3 regions of the Nocardia sp. NPDC056564 genome follow, and region 1 is predicted to be linked to each of the others. Evidence: riboswitches for the same ligand, from Rfam matches in the RefSeq annotation. Region 1 holds a riboswitch; each other region holds the start of a gene.

Region 1 (2,236 bases):
CGCCGGTCCGCTCAGTCCGGTGGTATTGCCCACATCGGCTTGGTGATCTTGCAGCTCAGCGGGTTTCGGGGCGGCTCGGGTCAGGCCGCGGAGGCGGCGGTGCCGAGGCCGAGGGTGGCCAGGATGGCCGCGCTGACCTGTTCGAGCCGATCCCGGAGCTTGGGGCGGCGCAGCAGCGCGACCGCGCGGGAGGCCGCCAGGGCCAGGAGCACCATCGCTACCGCGGCGATCGACGATTCGACGGCGCCGAGCGCGAGTGTGTTGGCGAAGGTGACCTCGGTCAGGAACTGGGGGAGCACGGCGAGGTAGAACAGGCCGACCTTCGGGTTGAACATGCACGAGACGACGCCCGCGGTGAACGCCGAGCGAACCGAGGCGCGGGTGCCGCGCGCGGTGGCCGGCAGGTCCTCGGCGGCACCGGATCCGCCGGCCGCCCGGCGCTGCCGCCGCTGGTCGAGCAGCGCGCGAATGCCCAAGTACACCAGGTAGATTCCGCCGATCAGCTTGAGCGTGCGGTACGCGGTGGCGGACTGCTCCAGCAGCGCGGCGACGCCCGCCGCGACCACCACCGCCCACAGGATCCCGCCCAGCGCCGACCCGATCGCGGCGGCGATCCCCGGTCGCGCGTCCACCAGCGAGAAGCGCAGCACCAGGAACGAATCCGGCCCCGGCGTGAGCGCCAGCAGCACGCACAGGCCGATGAAGCTGATCAGCAGCGAAAGTGACACCTCATGATGTGAACCCAGAACGGCGTGATTGGCAACGCTTTATCGCCTGCCGACACACGCGACGAGATCATGGTTGACAGCGCGGGGGGCCGTCTGCCAATCTCGGATCAGGTCATGAGTACCAGCGTTCAGCCCCGGCTTGCTGGTCGGCAACCCTCCTCCGCGGTGGGGTGCTCCGGGTGACGACCAGGCCGACGCCCGACCGGGTGCGGCAAGCGCGGACTCGACGAATCTCCTGATCACGAGTCCCAGAGCCGACGGGAATTCGTGATGACCGCTGTTGTGACCAAGGACTGTGCCCCCCTCGCCCGGGTTTCCGGTGACGACCTCCAGGTGCCGCTGGTCCAGGGTGGGACGACCACCTACGCCAACTTCGACTACGCCGCGAGCGCGCCGGCCTTGGCGCAGGTCACCGATCGGATCCAGCAGCTGCTGCCGTTCTACGCGAGCGTGCACCGCGGCGCGGGCTACGCCTCGCGGATCTCCACCGAGTGCTACGAGGCCGCCCGCGGTTCGGTCTCGCGCTTCCTGGACGCGGCCGACGACCAAGTCGTCGTGTTCACCCGCAACACCACCGACTCGCTGAACCTGCTCGCCTCCTGCGTGCCCGGCGACACCGTGGTGCTCGACATCGAGCATCACGCCAACTTCCTGCCCTGGACCAGGCATGGCCGCCGCGTCGTGCAGGCCGCGGCGACCGTCGAGGAGACCATCGGGCGGCTGGTCGCCGAGCTGTGCAGCAAGCCCGCCGCGCTGCTCGCGGTGACCGGCGCGTCCAATGTCACCGGCGAGGTGCTGCCGCTCGAGCGGCTGGCCACGATCGCGCACCAGTGCGGCGCCCGCATCCTGGTGGACGCGGCCCAGCTCGCACCGCACCGGCGAATCAGCCTGCGCGACACCGGCATCGACTACCTCGCGTTCTCCGGGCACAAGCTGTACGCGCCGTTCGGCGCCGGCGTGCTGGTCGGCCGACGCGACTGGCTCGACCGCGCGGAGCCCTACCTGGCCGGCGGCGGCGCGGTCCGCGAGGTCAGCACCACCGGCGCCGAGTGGGCGCCCGCGCCGCAGCGGCACGAGGGTGGTTCGCCCAACGTGCTCGGCGCCGCCGCGCTGGCCGCCGCCTGTGACGCGCTCTGTGCGATCGATGCGGAAACCCTCGCCGCCACCGAACATCAGCTCGCCGATCGACTCCGCGCCGGCCTCGCCGCCATCCCCGGCGTCAACCTGCTGCGCATCTGGACCGACGCCCCCGACACCGTCGGCATCGTCGCCTTCACCCTGGACGGTTTCGTCCCCGGCCACGTCGCCGCCTACCTCTCCGCCGAACACGGCATCGGCGTCCGCGACGGCCGCTTCTGCGCCCACCCCCTGCTCGCCCGCCTGGATCTCGACGGCGCCCTGCGCGCCAGCATCGGCCTCGGCACCACCCCCGCCGACGTGGACCGCCTCGTCCAAGCCATCGCCACCCTCGTCCACACCGGCCCCGCCTGGAACTACGCCACCACCCA
Region 2 (2,236 bases), on a different contig from region 1:
TGACGTTGTCGAGCACGGTCAGATGCGGGAACAGGTTGAACTGCTGGAAGACGAACCCGATGCGGGAGCGTTGCCTGCGCACCTCGCGGTCGGGCAGCGCGTGCAAGGTGTTGCGGCGCAGCCGATATCCGATCAGCTCACCGTCGATGTGCACGGTGCCCGCGTCCAGCGACTCCAGATGGTTGACCACCCGCAGCAACGTGGACTTGCCCGACCCGGACGGGCCGATCACCGTGACCACCTCGCCGGAGCGCACGGTCAGGTCGACGCCGCGCAAGACCTCGTGCGCGCCATAGGATTTGCGGACGCCGCGGACCTCGACGGCGCGTGCGGTGCTCATCGGGTCGCTCCTCGCGGTGCGGTGGAACCGGAATCGGCGATCTCGCGCAGCTTCTGCCAGGCCCGCTGGGCGGGCGACGGCGGGGGTGTGCGCTGCGTGCCCTTGGCGTAGTGGCGCTCGATGTAGTACTGCGCCACCGACAGAATGGTGGTGAGCACGATGTACCAGGCGGTGGCGACCAGCAGCAGCGGCACCACCCGGCCGTTGCGGCCGTAGATCACCTGGACCTGGTAGAACAGCTCGGCGATCGCCATCACCGAGACGATCGAGGTGCCCTTGAACAGGCTGATCACCTCGTTGGTCGCGTTCGGCAGGATCGAGCGCATGGCCTGCGGGACCACGATCGAGCGGAACTGGCGCACCTTCGGAATGCCGAGCGCGGCAGCCGCTTCCAGCTGACCGGCATCCACGGAGATGATGCCCGCGCGGATGATCTCGGCCGAGTACGCGGCCTGATGCAGCGCGAGCCCGATCACCGCCGCGGTGAACCCGCTGATCACGCCGTTCACCTCGAAGGTGAAAAACGCCGGGCCGAACGGGATTCCGACCGAGAGCGTGTGGTACAGGTAGGCGATGTTGAACCAGAACAGCAACTGCACGATGAGCGGAATCGACCGGAACGCCCAGATGTAGCACCACGAGATCACCCGCAGCACCGGATTGTTCGACAGCCGCGCGATAGCCAGCGCGGTGCCGAGCAGGAAGCCGAGCGCGGTGCCCCAGGCGGTGAGCTCCAAAGTCACCTTCAGCGAGGCCAGCACCGACTTCGCGGTGATGTACTTGGCGAATGTCGGCCAGTCCCACCCGGGATTGGTGACCAACCCGTGGACGAACTGGGCCAGCAGGATGAGCGCGACGGCGCTGATCACCCAGCGCCATGGATGCCATTGCTTGGCCACCTTCGGCGCGGAGCCCGCCGTTGTCGCCGCGGATTCGCCCGGCACCGGGTCGAGTATCGGTTCGGATCGGCCAGCGGCTTTATCGACGGCATCGGGTGCAACGGATGCACTCATGACTCCGCCTCGCTGGCGCTCGGCTCCGTCATGACTGCATTGGCAGCTGTGCCTATCGGCCGCTCGCTGCGCTCACTCATGTCGTGGTCCTTCGGAAGAACGAACGAGACCGCGCCACATCGGGCCGCGGTCACACCACCCGGCCAGCGACGGGTGCAACGAACTGGCTGCGGGTCAGCCCCGACAGCTCGCGGAGGTCACCTTGCATTGGTCGATGTGTCGGCGGCCCCAACGGGTGCCTCGGGCAGCGGCGATTCGCACTTCGGTTCTCCTCCATCGGTCCCGGCGGAAGCACCCGCACCCGGTGAACCGGGGGGTTGCTGCGACGTCGACGAGCCAGGTCTCTCGGTCGCTCTGGATGGTTGTCGTCGATCCGGACATCGGACGATGTCAGGGTCGAGCCGAATTATCATGCCCAGCAGGGGAACCCTTAGGCAAGGGAAGTAATCAGGGTGAGCGTAGATCTTGCCGCGGGCCGGTTCGCCGGGTAGATCGGATAGCCGGATATACGCTGGCGCAGTCGGTTCGGGATCGGTCGACTGGTGCGGGGCGGGCGCTCACGGACTCGGGCGGCGCCGCCGCGAAGCAGCATACGGCCTACCGCGAGTCTCGGGGGGCGGACCCCGCGAACGGAGCACCGCCGCCGCTGTCCCGAAGACACGCCGATGGCTTGCCGTGGGTAATACGGCCAGTTCAGCGCGTTTGCCGGAGTACCGTCAGCCTTCGATCGCGTCGACGATGAGAAGAGGTCTCCGTGGCCGTAACGCGCCGTCTGACCGTATTGTCCGCTGTCGCGACCTGCTCGGTCGCGCTGGCGCTCGCGGCCACGTCCGCGGGCGCGGCCCCCAATCCGCCCGTCGCGCCGGTTCCGCCGGTGGTCACC
Region 3 (2,236 bases), on a different contig from region 1:
GAGTCACCGACGCCGACGGGCACGACTGCCGCAGCGGAGACCCCCGCGAACGCCCATCCCGGCCTGCGCGAACGCAAGAAGCAGCAGACCCGGTTGCGGATCATCGAGGTCGGGCTGAACCTGTGCGACACACAGGGTTTCGACGCGACGACGGTCGAGCAGATCGCCAACGCCGCGGACGTCTCGCCGCGCACGATCAACCGGTACTTCGACAGCAAAGAGGACATCGTGCTCGGGCCGGTGCAGGACTTCGGCCAGGCCGTGGCGCAGACGCTGCGCGAACTACCGGCCGGCGGCAACGAGCTGGAATCGCTACGTACGGCGTTCCTGCGGGTGATCGACCGAGCCGTCAGCGAACCCGGCGGCGGGCCGGTCTCGTTCCGGCAGTTCCAGCAGATGCAGCGGATCGTGCGCAGCAGCCCCGCGGTCAGCGCGCGCAGCATCGAGCACGCGGACAACAAGAACATCGCCATCGCCGCGGTGGTCGCCGAACGACTCGGCACCACGCCCTGCGCGCTGCCGGTGCGGCTGATCCTCGGCACCTGGCAGCTCATCGGTCACCTCGCGATGGAGTGCGGCGAGAGCATGTTCGACCACGACGATCTGCACGATGCCGCGACCGCGGGGCGCAACTCGTTCTGCGCGGCGTACGACGAGTTCATCCGGGTCTGCGGCGGCGCGCGGACCAGCACTTCCGGCTGAGTTCGCGGATAGGTTTCGGCCGCTGCGGGGCGGCCGGTTATGATTCCCTGAGGTCATGAGTGCCAGCGCGAAGCCCCGGCTTGCTGGACGGCAACCCTCCAGCAGCGGTGGGGTGCTCCGGGTGATGACCGGGCTCTCGAAGGTCGAGAGCAAGCGCGCTTTCAGGAGGTTCCCGAAATGTGTTGTTGTACTTCGCCCAAATCCCGATAACCCCCGTAGTTCTGGCGAACAACCCTTTTCTTTGGAGCAAAGCTCATGAGTGATTCCACCGTGCCCGCGGCCGACGTCGATCCCACCGCGCAGTGGTCCTTCGAGACCAAGCAGGTGCACGCGGGGCAGGCCCCCGACGGCGCCACCGGCGCCCGGGCCCTGCCCATCTACCAGACCACCTCGTACGCCTTCCGCGACACCGACCACGCCGCAGCGCTGTTCGGGCTCGCCGAGCCGGGCAACATCTACACCCGGATCATGAACCCCACCCAGGACGTGGTCGAGCAGCGCGTCGCCGCGCTCGAGGGCGGTGTCGCGGCCCTGCTGCTGGCCTCCGGTCAGGCCGCGGAGACCTTCGCGATCCTGAACCTGGCGTCCGCGGGCGACCACATCGTGTCCAGCCCGCACCTCTACGGCGGCACCTACAACCTCTTCCACTACTCGTTGCCCAAGCTCGGCATCGAGGTGTCCTTCGTCGACGATCCCGACGACCTGGATCAGTGGCGGGCCGCGATCCGCCCGAACACCAAGGCGTTCTACGGCGAGACCATCGCCAACCCGAGCAGCGCGATCTTCGACATCCCCGGCATCTCCGCGATCGCGCACGACGCCGGGCTGCCGCTCATCGTGGACAACACGGTGGCCACCCCGTACCTGATCCAGCCGCTGGCGCACGGCGCCGACATCGTCGTGCACTCGGCGACCAAGTACCTCGGCGGGCACGGCTCGGCGGTGGCCGGGGTGATCGTCGACGGCGGCAACTTCGACTGGACGGTGACCGACGCGCAGGGCCTGCCCCGCTTCCCCGGCTTCACCACACCGGACCCGAGCTACCACGGCGCGGTGTTCGCCGATCTCGGCGCGCCCGCCTTCGCACTCAAGGCGCGCGTGCAGTTGCTGCGCGACCTCGGTTCGGCCATCTCGCCGTTCAACGCGTTCCTGATCAGCCAGGGCATCGAGACGCTGAGCCTGCGGGTCGAGCGGCACGTGGCCAACGCCAAGGCGGTGGCCGAATTCCTGACCGAGCAGCCGGACGTCACCAAGGTGATCTACGCCGGCCTGCCGGATTCGCCGTGGTACGAGCGCGCGCAGCAGCTGGCGCCGAAGGGGCCGGGCGCGATCGTCGCCTTCGAGCTGCGCGGCGGTGTCGATGCGGGCAAGAAGTTCGTGGACGGATTAGCCCTGCACAGCCATGTGGCTAACATCGGAGATGTGCGCTCCCTCGTGATTCACCCCGCGTCGACCACACACTCACAGCTGACACCCGAAGAGCAACTGCTCGCCGGCGTCACTCCGGGTCTGGTCCGCTTGGCGGTGGGCATCG

Evidence for each region. A riboswitch is a leader RNA that binds a small molecule or an ion and turns the genes downstream of it on or off. The one in region 1 is predicted to bind S-adenosylmethionine.
Region 2: it holds a riboswitch for S-adenosylmethionine, as region 1 does, so the genes downstream of both, ACFQ9K_RS28665 (amino acid ABC transporter permease) here and ACFQ9K_RS33730 (aminotransferase class V-fold PLP-dependent enzyme) in region 1, are expected to answer to the same signal.
Region 3: it holds a riboswitch for S-adenosylmethionine, as region 1 does, so the genes downstream of both, ACFQ9K_RS39715 (bifunctional o-acetylhomoserine/o-acetylserine sulfhydrylase) here and ACFQ9K_RS33730 (aminotransferase class V-fold PLP-dependent enzyme) in region 1, are expected to answer to the same signal.

Annotation. Positions count from the first base shown of each region.
Region 1 is NZ_JBHTUR010000018.1:27,818-30,053, reverse strand. Features, by position in the region: gene ACFQ9K_RS33735 (LysE family translocator) at 81-728, opposite strand; SAM riboswitch class IV at 839-952, shown strand; gene ACFQ9K_RS33730 (aminotransferase class V-fold PLP-dependent enzyme) at 999-2,236, shown strand, end outside.
Region 2 is NZ_JBHTUR010000013.1:95,881-98,116, forward strand. Features, by position in the region: gene ACFQ9K_RS28660 (amino acid ABC transporter ATP-binding protein) at 1-340, opposite strand, end outside; gene ACFQ9K_RS28665 (amino acid ABC transporter permease) at 337-1,353, opposite strand; SAM riboswitch class I at 1,624-1,718, opposite strand; gene ACFQ9K_RS28670 (hypothetical protein) at 2,108-2,236, shown strand, end outside.
Region 3 is NZ_JBHTUR010000025.1:78,942-81,177, forward strand. Features, by position in the region: gene ACFQ9K_RS39710 (TetR/AcrR family transcriptional regulator) at 1-702, shown strand, start outside; SAM riboswitch class IV at 754-864, shown strand; gene ACFQ9K_RS39715 (bifunctional o-acetylhomoserine/o-acetylserine sulfhydrylase) at 958-2,236, shown strand, end outside.